4 regions of the Nonomuraea sp. NPDC059007 genome follow, and region 1 is predicted to be linked to each of the others. Evidence: riboswitches for the same ligand, from Rfam matches in the RefSeq annotation. Region 1 holds a riboswitch; each other region holds the start of a gene.

Region 1 (5,671 bases):
CCGCCGTCCTCGGCGGAGCCCAGCGCGGCCCAGCGGCCGTCGCGGGAGACGGCGTAGGTCCGGCCCGTCAGATCGAGCGGCAGCGGCGCGCCGTCGGCGGGGTAGAGCTCGGTCCTGCCCCCGGCGGACAGGGCCAGCAAGCGGCCACCGGCCAGCAGTTCCACCGCGTCGCCCTGCGGGCGGGCGGCGCCGACCTGCCTGCCCGTGGCCAGCTCGACCGTGCGTACCGTCGAGCCGTCGGAGACTGCCGCCCTGGCGCCGTCGTCGCTGATCGCCTCGACCTGCCCGCCCGGCACCCTGGCCCTGCCGGTCGCCCTGCCGGTGGCGATGTCCCAGGTGACGACCTGGTCGCCGGCCCGCTTGAGCAGGCTCTTGCCGTCGAAGGCCAGGTGGTAGGCGGCCGACGGCACGATCTCCGGATCGGTGAACACGCTCACCTCCGGCTGGGCCAGCGAATGCTGCAGCGCGGTCCTGGCCTCGAAGACCGGCGACAGGCTCCAGGCCGCCACGCTCAGCCGCATCGCCGCCCGCGGGTCCGTCGCGCGCATCGCCTCCGCCCTGGCCGCCACCGCCCGCGCGTTGGCCTGCGCGAGCTGCTCGCTGAGGTCCTGGCTCTGCCGTACGGCCAGCACCGACGCCGAGACGGCGACCGCCAGCAGCGCCGCCATCGCGGCCAGGGCCAGCCCGCGCCGGCGCCCGCGCCGCCTGGCCTGCGCGGCGCTGCGGTCGAGGAAGTCGCGTTCGAGGGCGTTGAGGTCCAGGTGGCGGCGGGTGGTGGCGGCCCAGCCGAGCGCGGTGTCCAGGGCGCTGCCGTGGTAGAGGTCGGCGGCGCGGCGGCGGTGGGCCTGCCAGTGGAGGGCGGCGCCGCGCAGCCTGCCGTGCACGGCCAGGCCGTCGCGGTCGTCGGCCACCCAGGAGCGCAGCCTGGGCCAGGCGTGGTAGAGCGCGGCGCTGGCCGGGGCGACCAGGTCGTCGGAGACGGCCACGAGCCTGCCGGTCTCGGTGTCCTCGGGGGCGACCTTGAGGCTGCGCCGTACCAGGAGACCGGCCTCCGCGAAGTGGGCCAGCACGCCGAGGTCCTCGGCCTCGTCGCGCGGGATGCGGCGGAGCGTCTCGCCGTCGAGCATCCGCAGCAGCAGGCCGGGCACGGCGCGCTGCTGCTCGGGGGTGAGCGCGGCGTAGACCTCCTCGGCGACCTCGCCCAGCGGCCGCTCGCCGCCGAGGCCGTCCGGCGGCTTGACCTCGGCCGCCAGCTCCGCGCCGGCGCTCGGCTCCGCGCTGCCCAGCAGCCCGAGCAGCAGTTCGGGGGCGGTCGGGCGCGCGGCGGGGTCCTTGGCCAGCGCGCGGGCGACCAGCGAGCGCAGCGGCTCGGCCACGTCGCCGGGGTCGGGGTCGACCGTGAGCACCCGGTGCATGACGCCGCCGAGGCTCTCGGCCTGGAACGGGTCCTCGCCGGTGGCGGCGAACAGCACCACCCCGCCCCAGGCGAACACGTCGGCGGGCGGCCCGGCGCGGCGGCCGGTGAAGACCTCGGGCGCCATGTAGGTGGGGGTGCCGCCGATGAAGCTCGTGCTCGCCCCGTCGGTGGTACGCGCGACGCCGAAGTCGATCACCCGCGGCCCGTCCGGACCGAGCAGCACGTTCTCCGGCTTGAGGTCGCGGTGCACCACGCCCGAGCTGTGGACGGCGGCCAGCGCGGTGGCCAGCGCGACGGCCAGCCTGAGCAGGGAGTCGCCGGAGTAGGGGCCGTGGCGTTCGAGCGCCTGGCGCAGGTTGGGGCCCTCGACGAACTCACTGACGATGTACGGCCGCTCGGCGTCCAGCCTGGCCTCGACCACGCGGGCGGTGCAGAAGGAGGCCACCCGGCCGGTCGCCGCCGCCTCCTTGGCCAGTTGCCCGCTCAGCCCGCCGTGCAGGACCTTCACCGCGAAGCGGCGGCCCTCGGCGTCGTAGGCGTCGTAGACGACGCCCTGGCCGCCCGCGCCGAGCCGGCCGGCCAGCCAGTAGCCGCCAAGCCGTTCGGGGTCACCGGGCACCAAGCGCATCGTCACTGCCCCTTAGATGCGCACAACGCGGAATTGGTTGGCAGCGGCAACGCCACAGGTCCCTCGCGCGCCTCGAGGGACCCGTGCGTCATGATCATTATGACAGGGGTTTCCACTCCGTCCGCAGCACGGACATCGTCACCGAGTCGTACCACTGTCCCTCCCACAGCAGCGCGTCACGCTGCACGCCCTCCCGCACGAAGCCGACCTTCTCGTAGACGTGCTTGGCGCGGTCGTTGAAATCGTATACGCCCAGCTCGATGCGGTGCAGAGGGGTCGTGGCGAAGGCGTGGCCGAGCACCAGGCGGATGGCCTCGGTGCCGTAACCCTTGCCGAACGCCCGCGCGCCGACCAGCGCGATGCGCAGGTTGCACGACAGGTTGTCCTTGTCGAGCTCGTTGAGCACGACCTCGCCGACGTACCCGTCCGCGGCCATGATGGCCAGGTCGAGCCGGTCCTCGTGGTCGCGTCGCGTGGTGTACCACTCCAGGGCCGCCTTGGGGGAGATCCCGTCGTGGGTGTGGGAGCCCGTGAGCCGGGCGACCTCGGGGTCGTCGCACAGCTCGATCAGGCCCTCGACGTGCTCGGGCCCGACGGGTACGAGGGTCACCCGGTCACCGGCGAGGGTGGGTTTGTTCGCGAACATTTCCCTAATTTATAGAGCCTCGTAAATGGTTGTCGCCGTGTTTTCCGGGGTGGCCGTGGAGACGTCGAGCCGCAGGTCGGCGAGCTGCAGGAAGTACGGCCCGCGCCGCGCCCGCATGGCGGAGGGCGAGAACTCCGGGCGGTGGTCGGACGAGCGCATCCGCTGGGCCAGGATCTCGTCGGGGGCGTCCAGCCAGACCACGAAGGCCGCGCGCAGCGCCTCGCGTACCCGCGGGTCCTCCACGGTGCTGGCCGCCGCCGCGATCACCTGGGGCGGCTCGGTCAGCGCGTGGAGCACGTGCTCGGCCTCCCTCCGGTGCAGCACGTCCGCGCCCTCCGCCTTCGCGATCTCGGCGGCGCTGGCGCCGTAGCGTCCGCGCAGGTACGGGTCGCTGTCGCTGAGCGGCACGCCCAGCTCGCGGGCCAGCAGTTTGCCGACGGTCGTCTTGCCCGAGCCCATGAGCCCGATCACGACGACAGGTTTGTTCTTCGACATGGGGATAGGTGTTTCCTCTGGAGGTGCATTATGACAATCGCCGGAGGCATCATCCTCATCATGCTCGGCGCGATCCTGACCTGGGCGGTCGAGTTCGACCTCGCCGGTCTTGACATCAATGTGATCGGCGTCGTCCTCATGATCGGTGGTCTGGCCGGGTTGCTGTTCGGTCTGTACCGGATGCACGTTACCCGCAGGGTGATCGAGGAGCCGATCTACGAGGACCCGCACGCGCGCCGTACGACGACGGTCTACGAGGAGAGGCGGCGGATCGACGAGCCGCCGCTGTAAAGGGTCTTGTGCGTACCCCGGGTCGCCGGGGTACGGTGGCGCGGTCCGAACGCGGGAGCCCGGTGCAACGGGCTGAGAGGACGGCTGGAGCAGCCGCCGACCGCCAGAACCTGATCCGGGTAATGCCGGCGAAGGGAGTTTGCGCGATGAGTGACGCGCGCTTTTCCAAGATCCATCTCGGTGATCTGCGGGTCCCCATGCGGCGGGTGCACCTGTCGAACGGGACGTCGGTGGAGCTGTACGACACCTCCGGGCCGGACAACCCCGACATCACGCGGGGCCTGCCGCGGTCGCGGGAGGTGTGGGTGCTCGAACGCGGCGACGTCGCCCGCTACGGCGGCCGCCAGGTGCGGCCCATCGACGACGGCTTCAAGGAGCAGCAGGCCTGGGCCCGCGCGAACACCGAGGTCTTCCCCGGCGACGGGCGCAAGCCGCTGCGGGCCACCGGGGCGCCGGTGACCCAGCTCGCCTACGCGCGGCGGGGCGTGGTCACCAAGGAGATGGAGTTCGTCGCGGTCAGGGAAGGAGTGAGCGGCGAGTTCGTGCGCAAGGAGGTGGCGGCCGGTCGGGCGATCATCCCGGCCAACGTCAACCATCCGGAGAGCGAGCCGATGGTCATCGGCCGCAACTTCCACGTGAAGATCAACGCCAACATCGGCAACTCCGCGGTCGCCTCCTCGATCTCCGAGGAGGTGGAGAAGATGACCTGGGCCACCCGGTGGGGCGCCGACACCGTGATGGACCTGTCCACCGGCCGCAACATTCACACCACCCGCGAGTGGATCATCAGGAACGCGCCGGTGCCGATCGGGACCGTCCCGATCTACCAGGCGCTGGAGAAGGTCGGCGGCGTGGCGGCCGACCTGTCGTGGGAGGTCTACCGGGACACGCTGGTCGAGCAGTGCGAGCAGGGCGTCGACTACATGACCGTGCACGCGGGGGTACGGCTGGCGTACGTGCCGCTGACCGCGCGGCGCAAGACCGGCATCGTCTCGCGCGGCGGCTCGATCATGGCGGCGTGGTGCCTGGCCCACCACCGGGAGAGCTTCCTCTACGAGCACTTCGAGGAGATGTGCGAGCTGCTGGCGAGCTACGACGTGGCCTTCTCGCTCGGGGACGGCCTGCGGCCCGGCTCGATCGCCGACGCCAACGACGAGGCGCAGTTCGCTGAGCTGCGCACGCTGGGCGAGCTGACGAAGATCGCCCGCGCGCACGACGTGCAGGTCATGATCGAGGGGCCCGGCCACGTGCCCATGCACAAGATCAAGGAGAACGTGGACCTGCAGCGCGAGATCTGCGACGACGCCCCGTTCTACACGCTGGGCCCGCTGGTGACCGACGTCGCGCCGGGCTACGACCACATCACCTCGGGCATCGGCGCCGCGATGATCGGCTGGTACGGCACCGCCATGCTCTGCTACGTCACCCCCAAGGAGCATCTGGGCCTGCCGGACAAGGACGATGTCAAGACCGGCGTCATCACCTACAAGATCGCGGCCCATGCCGCCGACCTCGCCAAGGGGCACCCCCGGGCGCAGGAGTGGGACGACGCGCTGTCGGACGCCCGCTTCGAGTTCCGCTGGGAGGACCAGTTCAACCTGTCGCTGGACCCGGTGACGGCCCGGTCGTTCCACGACGCGACGCTCCCGGCCGAGCCCGCCAAGACCGCGCATTTCTGCAGTATGTGCGGGCCGAAGTTCTGTTCGATGAAGATCACCCACGATGTCCGGAAATATGCGGAGGAACATGGATTGACGGACTCCGCGGCCATTCAGGCGGGCATGGCGGAGAAGGCGGTGGAGTTCACTGAGAGGGGTGGCGAGGTCTATCTGGATCCGGCGGACCCAAAATAGCGAGTAGGACTCACATTGGGTCTTGACTGGCGTCTGTAAGGAGCCCACGCTGAGGGCGTGATCAGCCGCATACTCGCCGTCCTGGTCGCCATCGCCCTGCTCGCGTTACCCGCCCCCGCGTCATCCCGCAGCGAGCAGCCCGTGAGCGGCTTCATCGACGCGCACAGCCATCTGATGTCCTACGAAGCGTTCGGCGGCAAGCTGCTCTGCGGCAAGCCGTTCGATCCGGGCGGCATCGCCAGGGCTCTGGTCGACTGCCTCGACCACTTCCCGAACGGCGAAGCCGCCTGGTTCGAGAACTTCACCCGCACCGGACAGCCGACCGGCACCCACGACCCGGT
Region 2 (5,671 bases), on a different contig from region 1:
CACGATCGGGGCCCGGCGCCCGACGATCTCCGCGGCGGTCCAGCCGAACAACCGTTCGGCTGCGGGATTCCAGTGGAGCACCGTCTGATCCCGGTCGAGAGCGATGATCGCGTTGGGGGAACTGGCGAGCACGACGGCGGCGAGGTCGTCGTCACTACCTGCCCGCATGTCTCCCACATCTCCATACTGCCCGTGGCTGGGTGCTTCCGTCGGGCGATCCGTCCGATACGCTGCGGTCACGGGTTCCCAGGTGGCGAAGTGGGTGAGGGTATGTCGAGCGGTGACCTCGATGCCCTGCTCCGCGTGACCTCTTCGACCTACCGCAGCGAGGACCCGCCCGACGTCGCCTTCGGCCGCTACGACGGCGCGGTCGGCAGGCTCGTCCTCGCCGTGACCGCGCGCGGGGTCGTGACCTGCAGTTTCGACGAAGAGAACGCGGTGTTCGAGCGGGTCGCCAAGCAGTTCGGCTCCTTCATCGGGCCCGACGCCGCCCGGCTCGACCCGGTGCGCCGCGAGCTCGACGCGTTCTTCTCCGGGCGCCTGCGCACGTTCACCACGCCGGTGGACCTCACCCTCGCCACGCCGTTCGCCAAAACGGTTCTGCAGAAGATGATGGCGGTGCCGTACGGGACGACCACGACCTACGGCGAGATCGCCGAGCGCATCGGCCGGCCGCGCGCGCTGCGTGCGGTCGGGAACGCGCTCGCCCAGAATCCCGTCTGCGTGATCGTCCCGTGTCACCGGATCGTGCAGGCCGACGGCGAACTCGGCGACTACGCCGGAGGCGCCGCCGCCAAGCGCCACCTCCTGACCGTCGAGAGCCGCTGACTCACTTCACCGCCGCCCGCCCGCGCGACCGGCTGAGCAGTCCGATCAGCAGCGTCACCAGCGCCGCCACGATGGCGCCGCCGAGCGCGCCGTTCATCCACGGCTGGCGTACGGCATCGCGCAACGGCAGCCAGATCGCGTCCCATGCCGCGACCGTCGGCGTGCTCGTGGTCACCCAGTAGGCGGCGAAGCCCAGCGCCCACGGGATCAGCATCGACCAGCGGGCCGGCGCGTTCTCCGCGGTGTTCCACCGGGTGCCGCCGCCCAGCAGGAAGTAGTCGACCGCGAGCACCGCGAACATCGGCACGAAGACCGCGCCGATCACCCCGAGGAAGGCGCCGTAGGAGGTGACGTCGACGGCCAGCGCGATCGCGACCGTCAGCACGCCGATGGCGGTGGAGAAGATCCGCCGGTCCACCCTCGGCATGAGGTTCTGCAGGGAGACGGTCGTGGAGTACACGTTCGCGAACGACTGGTCGGTCTCGCGCAGCACCAGGATGGCGAAGAACAGCGCGCCCAGCGGCGCCGCCACGAACGGCGCGAACACCGCGGTGGAGTCGGCCGCGACCGCCGAGGCCCCGGCCAGCGCGACCGCGTAGACGCCCAGGCCCAGGCAGGCGATCTGGGCCAGCGTGTAGCCGCCCACGACGCCGGTGAAGGCGGCCCTGCTGGAGCGCGAGTGCCGCGCGAAGTCGGCGGCCAGCGGCACCCACGAGATCGACAGCGCGATCACGTAGTCGACGGCCGGGGCGAACGCGGTCCAGTCGCCACCGGTCTGGGGCGGCGCCTTGCCCAGGAAGTCCACGGCGAACCAGACCATCGCGATGATCACGCCGATCGTGACGTACCTGCGCAGCAGCCTGATCGCGCCCAGCGGCCAGATCGTCAGCGCCGTGGTGATCGCTCCGGCGACCAGCACCCAGACGGCGTACGGCACCGCCGTACCGAAGATGGCCATCGCGCCGTTGGAGATGACCCAGAGCTCGAACGCGCCCCAGCCGATCATCTGGACGATGTTGAGCACGGTCGGGATGTAGGACAGCTTGGCGCCGAACAGCCCGCGCAGCAGGACCATCGCCGGTTTGCCCGTCTGGGTGCCGGGGATGGCCGACAGGCCCACCATGGCGGTGCCGATCAGGCTGCCGACCGCGGTGGCGGTGAGCGCCGCCGCCAGGCTCAGCGGCGCGTCGCCGAGGGGGTTGAGCAGCAGCAGCGCGCCGGAGAAGCCCAGCAGGCTGACCGCGAGGTTGGCCCACAGCGCGCCCTGGTCGAGCACGCCGAGGGTTTTCGGCGTGGCCCCGTCCAGGGTCAGGGCCACCTCCGAGTGGTGGGGGTCATCAGAGTGGTGTGATCCATCGACGACACGCGTCATCGTGAACGCTCCCTACGCCGGCATTACCCGGTCAGGTTCATGCGGTCGGCAATGCGTGGGGATTGCCCTCTCAGCCCGGCCGTGCCCGAGCTCCCGCGCTTATGTAAGTTTCAGGCGGATTATGCCATTCGCCCGGCAGGTGGCAAGACACCGGGCGGTCCTGAGGCCTGGGAGAATGGGTACATGACGGTTCCCGAGATCGAGGCCAAGGACGTGCCCGCGGGCGCGTACCTGCTGGACGTGCGTGAGCAGGGCGAGTGGGTGGCGGGGCACGCGCCCGACGCCGTGCACATCCCCATGGGCGAGCTGCAGTCCCGTCTCGACGAGGTGCCCGCCGGGCAGCCCGTGTACGTGGTGTGCCGGGTGGGCGGTCGTTCGGCGCACGCGGCGGCCTGGCTCAACCATGTCGGCCGCGAGGCGGTCAACGTGGGCGGCGGCATGCAGTCGTGGGAGGCGGCCATGCGGCCGATGGTGAGCGAGAGCGGCCAGGAGCCGTTCGTGGCCTGACCCCCGAATGCCAGGTCCGACCGCCGCCAGCATCGGGAGGGCGGCCGGGAGAGCATCGGAGCATGGGATACGAGATCAGCGCCATCGACCCGGTGATCGTGCGCGAGCTGCTCCGGGCGGACGACGCGGGCCGGGCGCCCCGCTTCAGCATCGACGAGGAGGGCGGCGCGCCGCTGCGGTGCTGCCTGCGCAAGGCGGCGGCGGGCGAGCGGATCGCCCTGGTGTCGTACGCGCCGCTGCGCCGCTGGGCCGCCGAGACCGGCGCCGACCCCGGGCCCTATGACGAGCTGGGGCCCATTTTCGTCCACGCCGAGCCGTGCGAGGGACCCGGCACGACCGCTTGGCCCGCCGCCCACACCGCCCAGCGGGTCCTGCGTGCCTACACCGCCGACGGGCGCATCCACGGCGGCCGTCTCCTGCCCGAGGGCGCCGACCCCGAGGTGGCGCTCAAGGAGGTGTTCTCCGATCCCGAGGTGGCGTTGGTGCACGTTCGGGCGGTCGAGTACGGCTGCTTCCAGTTCGCCGCCCACCGGGCTACTTGAGCAGGCGCGACAGACGGCGGTCGGCGAGCGGCTTGCCGCCCGTCTGGCAGGTCGGGCAGTACTGCAGCGAGGAGTCGGCGAACGAGACCTCCCTGATGGTGTCGCCGCACACGTCGCAGGGCTGCCCGGCCCGGTTGTGCACGCGCAGGCCCGACTTCTTCTCCGCCTTCAGGTCCTTGGCCGCCACCCCGTGCGCCCGCTCGACCGCCTCGCGCAGCGTGGCGACGATCGCCTCGTGCAGATCGGCCACCTGCGCGTCGGTCAGCGAGGCCGCGATCTTGAACGGGGACATCTTGGCCGCGTGCAGCACCTCGTCGGAGTAGGCGTTGCCGATGCCCGCGATCACCTTCTGGTCGCGCAGAAGACCTTTGATCTGGGTACGGTTGCCACCCACGATCCCCTTCAGCACGTCCACGGTGAAGGTGTCGGCCAGCGGGTCGGGGCCGAGCGAAGCGATACCCGGCACTTCATCCGGATTTTTCGTGACATAGACGGCCAGGCGCTTCTGCGTGCCCGCCTCCGTCAGCTCGAACCCGGGGGCCAGGCCCTCGTCGTCGGGCGCCAGCCGTACCCGGACCGCCAGCGGGCCCTTGCCCGGACGGACCGGCTTCGCGCCCGAGAGGTCGTCCTTCCAGCGCAGCCACCCGGCGCGCGCCAGATGGATGATCAGGTGCAGACCGTCACAGTCGAGGTCGAGGAACTTGCCGTGCCGCGCCACGCCGGTCACGGTGAGCCCGCCGAGCGCGCTGACAGGCGGATCGAAAGTCTTGAGCGCCTGGAAGGCGACCACGTCGACGGCCAGGATCGTCCGGCCCACAGCCCGCTCACGCAGGAAATCGGTGAGCGACGCCACTTCTGGAAGTTCGGGCATGCATCCAGATTATGGTCCACAGGCTGTGGAAAACACGGCGCTAGGGTCAAGGTATGAACGTGACGATCGCCGAAGAAGTCCTCCTTCTCGCCCACAGCGAAGAAGAGGGCAAGCAGCTCATCCCCGGCACCCAGCTGGACACCGCGCTGGGCGGCGCCATCCTCGCCGAGCTGGCGATCAACGACCGGCTGGAACTCTCGGACAAGAAGGTGTCCGTCAAGAACGCCGCCCCGCTCGGCGACCCCGAACTCGACGCCGTCCTCGCCCGCATGGCCGAGGACGGCAAGGCCCGCCGCCCGGTGTGGTGGGTGCAGAAGCTGTACTCCGGCAAACTCCGCAAGCGTCTTCTGGAACGGCTGGCCGCCGCCGAAGTCCTGAGCGAGGAGCGGGCCAAGGTGCTCGGCCTGTTCCCCACGTCCCGCTGGCCCGAGGTGGACGGACGGGTCGAGGCCGAGATCCGCGCCCGGGTCGCCGCCGTGCTGGGCGGCGCCGAACCCGACGCGCGCACCGCCGTCCTGATCGCGGTCCTGCACGCCGCCAACGTGGACCGCAAGGCTTTCCCGGGGGCCGACAGGAAGCGGGTCAAGGAGATCGCCGAGGGACAGTGGGCGGGCGACGCGGTGGCCAAGACCATCGCCGCCATCAACTCGGTCATCTTGATCACGGCCACCACGGCCGCGATAACCGCCACCACAACAACCTGACCCAACCCACCCGCCCAGACCTCATGCGCCAGGAGACCCACCGGGATCCGGAAGCCCCAATCAGGGCAGGGTGTCCTGCCGAGCCGCGTGCCCACGGTGCGGTCGTTGCGGCGGGCCGCCCGCGCGCCCTGCCTGCCGTGTCCCTGGACGGAGGGCCAGGGGCTACGGCGGGTGGGGTGGGGGCGGCGGAGCCGTAACGGATAAGCGCGCCCTTTAGAGAGAAGTACGGTCAGTTGGCGTCGAGGATGTCCTTGGGGACGGGCTTGTCGGCCTTGAGGGCGTTGAAGAGGGCCAGCGCCTTCTGGGTGTCCCACTTGACGGCCGTGCCGCCGCCGGCGATCTCGTTGCCGCCGAACGGCACCACCGTGGTCACCGGGCTGTCGCCCATCGCCAGCCCCAGCGACAACATGTCGAACGCCCCCGTCGAGCCGTCCACCACGACCGCGTCCGTCGCGCTGGCCGCCAGCGGGATCGAGGTGAACGGGTTGATCAGCACCCCGGGGCTCGCGGCCTTCTTCACCACCGCGCCCAGGAACTGCCGCTGCCTCTTGGTCCGCTCGAAGTCCGGCAGCGCGCCGCCCTTGCGGGTGCGGACGTAGCCGAGCGCCTCGCCGCCGGTCAGCTCCTGCTTGCCCTTCTTGAGGTTGAGCCCGGCCTTGGGGTCGTTGATGTCGGCCCGCACGTTGATCTCGACACCGCCGATGGCGTCCACGATGTCCACGAACCCGGCGAAGCCGATCTCCATGTAGTTGTCGATGCGCAGGCCGGTGACGTTCTCGAGGGTTCTGACGAGCAGCTTCGGCCCGCCGATGGTGTAGGCGGCGTTGAGCTTGTTGCGGCCCTTGCC
Region 3 (5,671 bases), on a different contig from region 1:
GCGGATGCCGAGCCCGGAGCCGATGGGCGCGCCGAGCGGCATGACCGCCGCGCATCCGGCCTGCTCCAGGCGGCGGGCCAGAGCGGGGTCGTCGCCGATGTAGGGCAGCACCACGAACCCGTCGGCCACCAGCCGCTCCGCCGCGTCGAACGTCTCGATCGGGTCGGGCAGCAGCGTGCGCTCGTCGGCGATGACTTCGAGCTTGACCCAGTTGGTGCCGAGCGCCTCGCGGGCCAGCCGGGCGGTCAGGACCGCCTCGCCCGCGGTGAAGCACCCCGCGGTGTTGGGCAGCACCTTGATGCCGCGCTCGCGCAGCACGTCGAGCACGGAACCGGGCGCCGACGGGTCGAGCCGCCGCATCGCCACCGTGGTCAGCTCGGTGCCCGAGGCGGCCAGCGCCTGGTCGAGCACCTCCAGCGAGGGGGCGCCGCCGGTGCCCATGATGAGGCGGGAGGCGAACTTCTCCCCGCCGATGATCAGCTCATCCACCCTGCACCGCCGTCAGCACCTCGACCCGGTCGCGGTCGGCCAGCGCCGTGGTCTCCCACGAGCTGCGCGTGACCACCTCGTCGTTCACGGCCACCGCGACGCCCTTGGTGGCTTCGGTCAGCGTCCGTACGGCCTGCGCCACCGTCGTCCCGCGGGGCACCTCATGCGCGGCCCCATTGATCGTCACATTCATGAAATATCCCCCTTCGGGATGAAAATTCGGGTTGGTTCTGGAGGCGGTGGACCTAGGGCGTGAACCGGGCGGGCGAGCACAAGGACGACAGCTCGCGCTCCTCGCCCATGAGGACGGCGGCCGTGAGCGGGGCCAGCAGCACCCCGCCCCGGTGATGCCCGGTGGCCACCAGCAGCCCCGGCTCAGCACCCGGCCCGATGAGCGGCAGGTTGTCCGGCGTGCCGGGCCGCAGCCCCGCCACCACCTCCGCCAGCTCCAGCTCGGTCACCCCCGGCACCAGCTCGCGGGCGTCGCGCAGCAGCTCGTACACCCCGCCCGCGGTCACCCGGGTGTCGAACCCCAGCTCCTCCTGCGTGGCCCCCACGACCAGCTCGCCGTCGCCGCGCGGCACCAGGTAGACGGGCAGCCCGTGCACCGTGCCCCGCACGCACCTGCCCAGGAGCGGCCGCGGCGAGCGCAGGCGCAGGATCTGCCCCTTCACCGGCCGCACCGGCACCGGGGCCAGCGCGCCGCTCCACGCCCCCGCCGCCAGCACCACCCGCTCGGCGCGCAGCTCCTCCCGATCCGGCTCTGGGTACGGCTCGCCGCCGGAGTCACCCGGGCTCAGCCGTACACCCTGGACGCCCTCATCGCCGCGCAGCAGCTCGCGCACCCGCGCCCGCACGATCGGGACCCCGAGGCGCTCCAAGGCGGCCAGCAGCGCGCCGGCGACCCTGCGCGGGTCCACCCAGGCGTCGCCGGGCGCCAGGAGGCCGCCGCGCACCGACGGCGCGAGCATGGGCTCCAGGCGGCGGCACTCGCGCCCGCTGAGCCGTTCGACCCGCAGGCCCAGCTTCTCCATGAAGCCCGCGGTCTCCTCCAGGACGGCCAGGTCGTCGGCGCCGAAGGCCACGTCGAGCGTGCCGTCGGCGCGGTAGTCGAGCGCCCCGGGGCCGAGGCCCGCGTCGGCGGTCAGCTCGGCGGCGAAGGCGGGCCAGCGCGCCAGCGAGGCCGCGCCCAGGCGCAGCAACGGCTCCTCGGTGAACGTGACCTCGCTCACCGGCGCGAGCATCCCCGCCGCGGCGTGGGTGGCGCCCGAGGCGGGCGCGGGGTCGACGACGGTGACGGGCCGTCCTGAGCGGGCCAGGCGCCAGGCCACGCTGAGCCCGACGACGCCGCCGCCCACGATCACGTGCATGTCCGCTCCCTACGCCGGCATGATCCGGATCAGGTGTCTTGCGGTCGAAGGCCCGATGAAGCCTTCCTCTCAGTCCGGTTAAGGCCGGACTCCCGCGCGTCTTACGGTCCCAGCCTACGGCCTCGGCAGGCACTCCCACGAATGACCCCGGTATGGTCGGAACCGTGGATCACGTGGTGGTGGTGGGAGCCGGCCTGGCCGGAGTACGCAGCGTCGAATCGCTGCGCGGGCGCGGGTTCGAAGGAAGGATCACTCTCCTCGGCGAGGAGCGGCACCGGCCCTACGACCGTCCACCCCTGTCGAAGGCGGTGCTGCTGGGCACGAGCGACGACAGCTTCGTCGACACCGACCTGGCCGCCCTGCGGGCCGACTTCCGGCCGGGCGTGGCCGCGAAGAGCCTGCGTGAGGGCGTGGTGGAGACCACCGAGGGCGAGCTGCCCTACGACGGCCTGGTGATCGCGACGGGTTCCGAGCCGATCCGGCTGCCGGGCGAGGGCCCCCAGCTGGTGCTGCGTACGCTCGACGACGCCCACGTGCTGCGGGCCGCCCTGGTGCCCGGCGCGCGGGTGGCCGTGGTGGGCGCGGGCTGGATCGGCGCCGAGGTGGCGACCGCGGCGCGCAAGGCGGGCTGCGTGGTCACCGTGATCGAGGCGGCCGGCACGCCGCTGTCGCACGCGATCGGCGAGATGGGCGCGCGCACGCTGCCCTGGTACGAGGGCGTCGACCTGCGGCTCGACACGATGGTCAGCGAGGTCGTCGAAGGCGGCGTGGAGCTGGTCGGCGGCGAGTTCGTGCCCGCGCACGTCGTGGTCTCCGGCATCGGAGCCCGCCCGGTGCTCGAATGGCTCGCCGACGCCGACATCGACCTGCACAACGGCGTCGTCACCGACGAGCACCTGCGTACCTCCCTGCCCGGCGTGGTGGCCGTCGGCGACTGCGCCAGCTGGTGGTCGCGCCGGTTCCAGACCCGGATGCGCGTCGAACACTGGGACACCGCGCTCAACTCTCCCGACGTGGCCGCCGCCACGCTGCTGGGCGAGAAGGCGGTCTACGACCCGGTGCCGTACTTCTGGTCGGAGCAGTTCGGCCACATGCTGCAATACGCCGGATATCACCCCGCGGGCGGCCGGGTCGTGTACCGCGAGGGGGAGAAGTGGTCGGCGGTGTGGCTGACCGCGGAAGATCGGATCACCGCCGTGCTGGCCGCCGACCGGCCCCGCGACCTCGTCCAGGGCCGCCGTCTCATCGAGGCTGGCGCCCGTCTTGATGTGGAACGCCTGGTAGATCCGGATGTGACCCTACGAGATTGTGTTGTTTGAGCAAGCACTCCATGTGGTAGTTGTGGTTTCGTGACGCTTTCTGTTGCACAGATCGACCGGGAGACCGACCAGCTCGTCAGCGAGTGGCTCACTCTCCCCGAAGTGGCCGCGCGCCTGGATCTCACGATCGGGCGGGCCAAGCAACTCCTCAAAGACCACAAGCTCCTCGGCGTACGGCGAGGCAGCGGCGGGCCCCAAGTGCCCGCGGTCTTCCTCGACGGAAAGGAAGTGATGAAGGGCCTGCCAGGCACGCTCACCGTGCTGCAGGACGCCGGCTACGACGAAGCCGAAGCCCTGCGCTGGCTCTTCACCCCAGATGACTCACTGCCAGGATCGCCCGTTGACGCGATCAAGGCCGGTCGGCACACAGAGGTCAAGCGGCGTGCCCAGGCCCTCGGTTTCTGAGGCCCGCCTCTACCTCTGCACCGACGGGCGGCGAGGACGCGGCGACCTGGCCGACTTCCTCGACGCCGTGCTGGCCAACGGCGTGGACATCGTCCAGTTGCGGGAGAAGGGACTCGAGGCGCGCGAAGAGCTCGCGCTGCTCGAGGTCTTCCGCGACGCCTGCGACCGGCACGGCAAACTGCTCGCCGTCAACGACCGGGCCGACATCGCCTACGCGGCCCGCCCAGACGTGCTCCACCTGGGGCAGGACGACCTTCCAGTGACGGTCGCACGAGAGATCCTCGGCGACGACATCGTCATCGGACGGTCCACCCACTCCGCCGCGGAGGCTTCCGCCGCCGCGGTGGAGCCGGGCGTCGACTACTACTGCTGCGGCCCGATCTGGCCGACGCCGACCAAGCCCGGACGCCACGCGCCCGGACCCGCGCTGCTGAGGCACGCGGCGGCGCTCGGCACGGACCGGCCGTGGTTCGGCATCGGCGGCATCGACCTGGACAACCTCGACGAGGTGCTCTCCTACGGAGTGCGCCGCGCCGTGGTCGTCCGTGCCATCACCGAGGCGGCCGACCCCGGCGCCGCGGCGGCCGAGTTCGCCAAGCGCCTGTCCTCCTGATGCGGTAGGCGTCCGGGGCCGTGCGTCGGTCAGACGTGCGGCCCCGCCGCTCGGCCGGGTCAGGACTTGCGGGACGTGGCGGCGACGGCCAGGCCGTCCAGCGCCGCCCGCGCCTCCTCCGTGATCGGCGCCCTGGCCAGCGCCGCGAGCGCCTCGTCCAGGTAGGACGCGATCAGGTCCTCGCACTCCTGCAGCGCCCCGGTGTCGGCGATGATGCCGCGCAGCGTCGCCACCCCCTGCTCGTCGAGCGCCGGATCGCCCAGCAGGCGGCGCACGATCTGGGCGTCGTCGGAGGAGGCGGCCGCCAGCGTCTTGGCCACCAGCATCGTCCGCTTGCCCTCGCGCAGGTCGTCCCCGGCCGGCTTGCCCGTCTGCGCCGGGTCGCCGAACACGCCCAGGATGTCGTCGCGTAGCTGGAAGGCGATGCCGACGCGCCGGCCGTACTCCACGCAGAGCTCGTCGATCCACGGCTCCGCGCTGCGGGCCGCGAGCACGAGCCCGAGCCGCAGCGGCTGCTCCACCGAGTACTTGCCGCTCTTGTACAGCGCCACGCGCAGCGCCGAGTCGAAGGAGTTCTCGCCGTGGGCCTGCTCCAGCAGGTCAAGATACTGGCCGCACATCAGCTCGGTGCGCATGTGGTCGTGCAACGGCTGCGCGGCCGCCAGCGACTCCGGCGGCAGCGCGCTGGTGCGCCACATCTCGCCCGACCAGATGAGCAGCAGGTTGCCCAGCAGGATCGCGGCGCCCTCGCCGAACTGCTCGGCCGCGCCGTGCCAGCCGGCCTTTTCGTGCAGCGCCTGGAAACGGCGGTGCGCGGACGGCATGCCGCGGCGCAGATCGCTCTTGTCCATGACGTCGTCGTGTACAAGAGCGCTGGCCTGCAGCAGCTCCAGCGAGGCCGCCGCGGCGAAGATGCCGGGCCCGTCCTCGCCGCCCGCGCCGCGCCAGCCCCAGTAGCAGAACGCCGGGCGCAGCCGCTTGCCACCCGACAGCAGGTCGTTCGCCGCCGCCAGCAGCGGCTCCAGGTCGGGATCGCCGAGGGCAGGCTCCTGCCGCCCGACGAACTGCCTGAGCGAACGGTCCACCTGCTGGCGCAGGGCGTCAGTGGTCATGCTCATGAGACTAACGGGCGGTGGACCAGGCTACGATCTCCGCTCGATCCGCGGGCGGTAACCTTGGTGCATGGCGCTTGGTCGACCCTCCATCCTGCCCGATCGTGTTCCCACCGTGCGCGAGCTGCTCGCCTCCGGTGGACGGTCGTTCTCCTTCGAGTTCTTCCCGCCGAAGACCGACGAAGGCGAGCGGCAGCTGTGGCGAGCCATCCGCGAGCTGGAGTCGCTCCGCCCCACCTTCGTCTCCGTGACGTACGGCGCGGGCGGCACCACCCGCGACCGCACCGTCGACATCGTCGAACGCGTCGCCCACGAGACCACGCTCACCCCGGTGGCGCACTTCACCGCCGTCAACCACTCCAT
Region 4 (5,671 bases), on a different contig from region 1:
GCCACCACCCGCCGCCCGACCCAGGACGGGTCGACGCCCGCGCCCACGGCCGACACCACGCCCGCTCCGCCGCCGCCGGGCACGTAGGGAAGGTCGCGGGGGAAGTAGTCAGCGCCCCAACCGGCGCGCAGCAGGGTGTCCAGATAGATGACGTCGGCGACGGCCAGGTCGACGACCAGCTCGCCCGCGCCGGGGACCGGGTCGGGCACCTCGACGGGCGTCAGGACTTCAGGGCCGCCGAACTCGCGCACATGAATGGCTCTCATGCCCCCTACCCTTCAACCTCCAGCATGGTTGAGGTCAAGCCAGGCGGGCGAAGAGGCCGTCGAGCAGCGACGAGAGGCCGAACTCGAAGGCGTCGCCGCCGGTGGGGTAGTCCGGCTCCAGGCGGGCCCGCAGGCGGGGGAAGCGCTGGGCGGTCTCGACCATCTCCGCCATCGCCTCGTCCATCCGCTTCTCCTCGTCGGCGCCCGCGCGGCGTACCTTCGCGCGCAGGGCGGACTCGGCCGCCTCCCCCTGCGCGGCGCCGATCACGAACATCAGGATCGACGCGGCGACCCGGTCGGCGTCGGCGGCGCCGAAGCCGGCCGTCTCGTGGACGGCCAGGCAGTGCTCGTCGTAGCGGGCCTTGTTGGGGCCGTAGATGACATGGGTGCTCATGGCCGGGATCAGCCAGAAGTGGCGGACGATCATCTCGTGGGCGCCGCGGGCGAGTTCGGCGGCGGCCTCGCGCCAGCCCATGGCGGCTGAGTCGGGCAGCCGGATCTCGCCGAAGACGTGGTCGGCGGCCAGCTCGACGAGCCGGTCCTTGCTCTTGACGTGGTAGTACATGGCGGTCGCGGCCGAGTCGAGCTGGGCGCCGAGCCGCCGCATGTTCAGGCCGGCCACGCCCTCGGCGTCCAGGACCTCGACGGCGGCCAGGACGATCTGCTCCTTGGTCAGCGACATGCCGCCATCGTATTGCACTTAGTTCAACTACGTCCTACAGTTTTACTAAGTTCAAAAACGAGGAGACATCCATGAACGCCCGCATCGCCGCAGCGGTGATCCAGCTACTGACCGTGGTCCCGTTCCTGCTGGGGATCTACTCCGTGACCTTCTACGGCGCCGCCGCCCAGCGGGCCGCCGAGGCCGAGATGGCCCGCCAGAACCAGCCCCTGGAACTGCTGACCGGGAACGGCATCAGCTTCGCCGGCAGCGAGGGCCTGGCGATCGTGATCATCGTCATCCTGGTGGTCCTGGCGCTGCTCAACCTGACCGGCAGGCGGATCGGCCGGATCCTCTCCTGGATCTTCCAGCCGATCCTGCTCGTGCTCGGCGTCGTCATCATTCCCGGCCAGGTGTTCACGGCCCGCTTCCTGGAGCCGGTGCTGCCCGGCGTGGACACGCACACGCTGGTCGCCGCGGCCCTGGGCGCCATGCCCGCCTGGGCGACGACCGTCAGCTGGGCCAAGCTCGTGCTCACCACCGCCGGCTCGGTCGCCGTCGTGGTGCTGCTGATCCGGGCGGCTAAAGCCACTTCGCGGTAGGCCAGGACTCCAGTTGCCAGGCGCTGTCCCAGAACATCCACTCGAACTCCGCCGCCTTCACGAAGGCGGCCCGCATCTCCTCCAGGAGCGCCGGGTCGGCCTCGGCGGCGAGGCGGTCGGTGATCTGCTTGGCCCGCGTGACCGACGCGGCGTACTCGGGGTCGGCGTAGGTGGCGATCCAGGCGCGGTACGGATGGGTCTCGGAGCTGCGGCCCACCAGCGCGGTGCCGACGTCCTCGTAGATCCAGAAGCAGGGCAGCACCGCCGCCGCCAGCACCGGGTACGGCGCCGACAGCGCGGTGGCCTGCAGCCAGGAGGAGTAGCCGAGGGCCGTGGGCGAGGTGGGCACGCCGGTCAGGTCGGCGGCCGTCAGGCCGTACTGCTCGATGTAGCCCTCGTGGAGGGTGCGCTCGGCGGCGATGGCGTCGTGGGCGGCCTGCGACCAGAAGGCCATCTCGTCCGGGTCCGCCGCCCTGACGGCCGCGGTGGCCAGGGCCTTGGCGAACGCCTCCAGGTAGCGGGCGTCCTGGACGATGTAGAAGGCGAAGCGCTCGCGGGAGAGCGTGCCGTCGCCCAGGGCGGTGTTGAACGGATGCTCGTGGATGGCCCGCAGCAGGCCGGCGGTTTGGGTCCAGGCGTCGTCGGTGAACACGACAGTCCCTTCGCTAGTCCGAACTAGATCAGGTTCGACGGGTTTGGATCTCAGCCCTTGTCGGGCACCCCGCGTCGCGCGCTCACAGTAACAGCCGCCAATGCGGTGAGTCCCATCAGGAGGGCGCCGAACCAGAGGGCGCCGGTGATGGCCAGGTTGTCGGCCACGATCCCGCCGAACGCGGCGCCGAAGGCGATGGCCAGGTTGAAGACGGTGGTGTTCAGCGCGGTCGCCGCCTCGGCCGAGGCTCCGGCGCCCTTCAGGATCCAGGTCTGCACGGCCACGGGGGCGCCGCCGTAGGCCAGGCCCCAGATCAGCAGCAGGATCGAACCGGTCACCGGCGTGGTGCCGGCCAGCGGGAAGATCACCATGATCACGGCCAGGGTCGCGCTCAGCGTGACGACCCGGCGCCTGACGTCCCAGGACGAGCCGACGAAGGTGCCGACGACTCCGGCGACGCCGAAGCCGAGCAGGACCGGGCCGATCAGGTCGGCGGGCACGCCGGAGACGTTCTGCAGGATCGGGCTGATGAAGGTGAAGGCCGCGTACTGGCCGCTGACCACGAGGAACGTGGAGATGACGGCGGCGCGGACGACCGGATTGCGGAACTGGCGCGGCAGTTCGCGCAGGCGGACGGGGGCGGTGGCGGGAATCCTCGGCAGCAGCCACAGCAGCGCGCCGACCACCAGCAGGGCCAGCACGCCGACGGCGGCGAAGGCGACCCGCCAGTCGGTGAGCCCGCCGATGAGCGTCCCGGCCGGGACGCCGAGCACGTTCGCCGCGGTCGCACCGCCGAAGGCCAGCGAGGTGGCCCGCGCGACGTGACGTTCCGGCACCAGCCGTACGGCGATGCCCGCCGCGAGCGCCCAGAACCCGCCGATCCCGATGCCGACCAGGAACCGGGAGGCCAGCATGACGCCGAAGTTGGGCGCGACCACGGAGACCGCGTTGGCCACCACCATCAGGCTGAGCAACCCGATCAGCACGGTACGCCGGTCCAGCCGCCCGATCGCCACGGGCAGCAGGGGCGCGGTGGCGGAGGCGACCAGGCCGGGCACGGTCACCATGAGCCCGGCGGCGCCCTCGGAGATGTCCAAGGAGCCGCCGATGGCGGTGAGCAGGCCGACGGGCAACTGCTCCACGGTGACCATGGCGAACGTGCCCACGGCCACGGCCGCCACGGCCAGCCATTCCTTCAGTGAGACCTCTTCTCGCGTGACGATGGACACGCCGATCACCTCTCATTGATAATCTTAACGTTGAGATATCACCACTTTATTGTGTGAACGTCAAGTCTGTTAACGCTAAATCTGTGAACGTTAAGAGGTTTCGCCATGAGCGACGCGGTGGACATGCTGCTGGCCCAGTGGAAGAGGGAACGCCCCGACATCGACCCCTCCCCGATGGGGATCATCGGCCGGGTCTCCCGGCTCAGCCTGCTGTTCGGGGGCGAGCTCAAGACGTTCTTCCAGGAGCACGGGCTGGAGCGATGGGAGTTCGACGTGCTGGCCACGCTGCGCAGGTCCGGCGCGCCGTACGAGCTGAGCGCGGGGGAACTGCTCAAGGCGGCCATGGTCACCTCGGGCGCCATCACCAACCGGATCGACCGCATGGAGGCCAAGGACCTCGTCGAACGCGTCAGGGCCAGCGGCGACCGCAGATCGGTGCGGATCCGGCTCACGCCGCAGGGGCTGGAGCTGGTCGACCGGCTCGTCGGGGCGCACGTGGACAACGAGGAACGCCTGCTGGCCGCCCTCGGTCCCGCCGAGCGCGATCAGCTGGCCGGGCTGCTGCGCACCTTGCTGGAGTCGCTGGGAGACACGAGCCTGGTAGAATGAAGATGGAGAGGGCCGCTTCCCGTGATCACGGGGGCGGCCATGCTGCGTTCATGACCTTTCTCAGCCAGCTCGCGCGCACCGAGCGGTTCACGCTCGGCCGGCCGTCCTCCTTCACCGTCTCCGCCGACGGGCGTACCGTTTTCTTCCTGCGTGACAGCAGCTTGTGGGCTCATGCCCAGGGTGAGGAACGCCTGGTCGCGGGGCCCGGCATCACCGCGTACGCGGCCGACGACGACGGCCGGGTCCTGGCCTTCGAGCGCGACGGGCAGCTGTGCACGGCCGGCGGAGCGCTGCCCACGGCCGAGCCGGTGCGCGCCCCCCGCCCCGACCCCACAGGCGAGCGCATCGCCTACGTCAGCGCGGGCGCGCTCCGGGTCATCGGCGTGGACGGCGACGGCGACCGGGCCGTGGCCGAGCCCGACGGGCCGGAGGTGACGTGGGGGCTGCCCGAGTACGTCGCGCCCGATTCGATCGGGCGGCGCGAAGGCTTCTGGTGGGCGCCCGACGGGCAGCGGTTGCTGGTGGCGCGGGTGGACACCGCGCCCGTCCAGCGCTGGCATCTCGCCGATCCGTCCGATCCGTCGCGGCCGTCGCGCTCCTTCCCGTATCCGGCCGTGGGGACCGCCAACGCCGACGTGACGTTGTGGATCGTCGATCTCGACGGGACGAGGATCCGGGTCGAGGCCGACGACGAGTACCTGACCGCCGCGGGCTGGGACACCCACGGGCCCTACGCCGGCGTGCAGAGCCGCGACCAGCGCCGGGTCCGGCTTCTCGCCGTCGATCCCGCCACCGGGCGGACGGAACTCCTGGACGAGCGGCGTGACGCCGCCTGGGTGACGCTGGTGCCGGGGCTGCCGCGCCGTACCGGGAAGGGGGTGTGGCTCACGAGCGACGACCGCGACGACACCCGCACCCTCCTGTACGGCGGGCGGCCCGTCACCCCGCCCGGCCTGAACCTGCTCGAGGTGCGGTCGGTGGACGGCGAGAGCGTGCTGTTCACCGCCACCGACGAGCCCACCGAGACCCAGCTGTGGTCCTACCACCCGGACGCCGGCCTGGAGAAGCTCGGCCGGGCCGGACTCGACGACACCGCGCGCGGAGGCACGACGGTGATCGGCGCCAGGATCCGCCCGAGCGGCGAGGAGATCGTCTCCCACGCCGAGAAGCCGGTGCTCGACCTCAGGATGCGCCTGCTCAGGCTGGGCCCGCGCGAGCTGCGGGCGGCGCTGTTCCTGCCGTCGTGGCACCGGGAGGAGGACAGGCCGCTGCCGGTCCTGGTGGACCCGTACGGCGGGCCGGCCATGCGTAAGGTGACCGCCGAGCCGTTCTGGGCCAGCTACGTCTCGCAGTGGTTCGCCGAGCAGGGCTACGCGGTGCTCGCGGTGGACGGCAGGGGCACGCCGGGCCGCGGCCCCGCCTGGGAGCGCGCGATCCATCTCGACATCGCCCAGCCGGTGCTCGACGACCAGGTCGAGGGCCTGCACGAGGCGGCGAAGCTGGAGCCGGCGCTCGACCTGAGCCGGGTGGCGATCCGCGGCTGGTCGTTCGGCGGCTTCCTGTCGCTGGTCGCGGTGCTGCGCCGGCCGGACGTCTTCCACGCGGCGATCGCCGGCGCGCCCGTCACCGACCAGCGCATGTACGACACCCAC

What was found. Region 1 has a riboswitch for thiamine pyrophosphate ahead of thiC (phosphomethylpyrimidine synthase ThiC). Riboswitches for the same ligand answer to the same signal wherever they lie in the genome.
Region 2: another riboswitch for thiamine pyrophosphate. It lies ahead of ACFWY5_RS12785 (purine-cytosine permease family protein); the one in region 1 lies ahead of thiC (phosphomethylpyrimidine synthase ThiC).
Region 3: another riboswitch for thiamine pyrophosphate. It lies ahead of thiO (glycine oxidase ThiO); the one in region 1 lies ahead of thiC (phosphomethylpyrimidine synthase ThiC).
Region 4: another riboswitch for thiamine pyrophosphate. It lies ahead of tenA (thiaminase II); the one in region 1 lies ahead of thiC (phosphomethylpyrimidine synthase ThiC).

What each region holds. Positions count from the first base shown of each region.
Region 1 is NZ_JBHYJD010000001.1:352,895-358,565, reverse strand. It holds gene ACFWY5_RS01570 (protein kinase) at 1-2,045, opposite strand, end outside; gene ACFWY5_RS01565 (GNAT family N-acetyltransferase) at 2,143-2,691, opposite strand; gene ACFWY5_RS01560 (shikimate kinase) at 2,701-3,186, opposite strand; gene ACFWY5_RS01555 (DUF6458 family protein) at 3,217-3,477, shown strand; TPP riboswitch at 3,519-3,631, shown strand; gene thiC (phosphomethylpyrimidine synthase ThiC) at 3,624-5,330, shown strand; gene ACFWY5_RS01545 (Coagulation factor 5/8 type domain-containing protein) at 5,388-5,671, shown strand, end outside.
Region 2 is NZ_JBHYJD010000006.1:321,343-327,013, forward strand. It holds gene ACFWY5_RS12775 (PAS domain S-box protein) at 1-168, opposite strand, end outside; gene ACFWY5_RS12780 (methylated-DNA--[protein]-cysteine S-methyltransferase) at 271-828, shown strand; gene ACFWY5_RS12785 (purine-cytosine permease family protein) at 830-2,200, opposite strand; TPP riboswitch at 2,193-2,307, opposite strand; gene ACFWY5_RS12790 (rhodanese-like domain-containing protein) at 2,384-2,707, shown strand; gene ACFWY5_RS12795 (DUF1203 domain-containing protein) at 2,770-3,249, shown strand; gene ACFWY5_RS12800 (Fpg/Nei family DNA glycosylase) at 3,242-4,120, opposite strand; gene ACFWY5_RS12805 (GPP34 family phosphoprotein) at 4,174-4,824, shown strand; gene ACFWY5_RS12810 (LCP family protein) at 5,054-5,671, opposite strand, start outside.
Region 3 is NZ_JBHYJD010000005.1:18,409-24,079, reverse strand. It holds gene ACFWY5_RS09445 (thiazole synthase) at 1-489, opposite strand, end outside; gene thiS (sulfur carrier protein ThiS) at 482-682, opposite strand; gene thiO (glycine oxidase ThiO) at 735-1,859, opposite strand; TPP riboswitch at 1,849-1,965, opposite strand; gene ACFWY5_RS09430 (NAD(P)/FAD-dependent oxidoreductase) at 2,024-3,178, shown strand; gene ACFWY5_RS09425 (Rv2175c family DNA-binding protein) at 3,209-3,583, shown strand; gene thiE (thiamine phosphate synthase) at 3,561-4,196, shown strand; gene ACFWY5_RS09415 (polyprenyl synthetase family protein) at 4,256-5,308, opposite strand; gene metF (methylenetetrahydrofolate reductase [NAD(P)H]) at 5,379-5,671, shown strand, end outside.
Region 4 is NZ_JBHYJD010000017.1:201,744-207,414, reverse strand. It holds gene ACFWY5_RS28025 (zinc-binding dehydrogenase) at 1-266, opposite strand, end outside; gene ACFWY5_RS28020 (TetR/AcrR family transcriptional regulator C-terminal domain-containing protein) at 301-948, opposite strand; gene ACFWY5_RS28015 (hypothetical protein) at 1,020-1,529, shown strand; gene tenA (thiaminase II) at 1,510-2,181, opposite strand; TPP riboswitch at 2,169-2,263, opposite strand; gene ACFWY5_RS28005 (MFS transporter) at 2,232-3,410, opposite strand; gene ACFWY5_RS28000 (MarR family winged helix-turn-helix transcriptional regulator) at 3,516-4,019, shown strand; gene ACFWY5_RS27995 (prolyl oligopeptidase family serine peptidase) at 4,070-5,671, shown strand, end outside.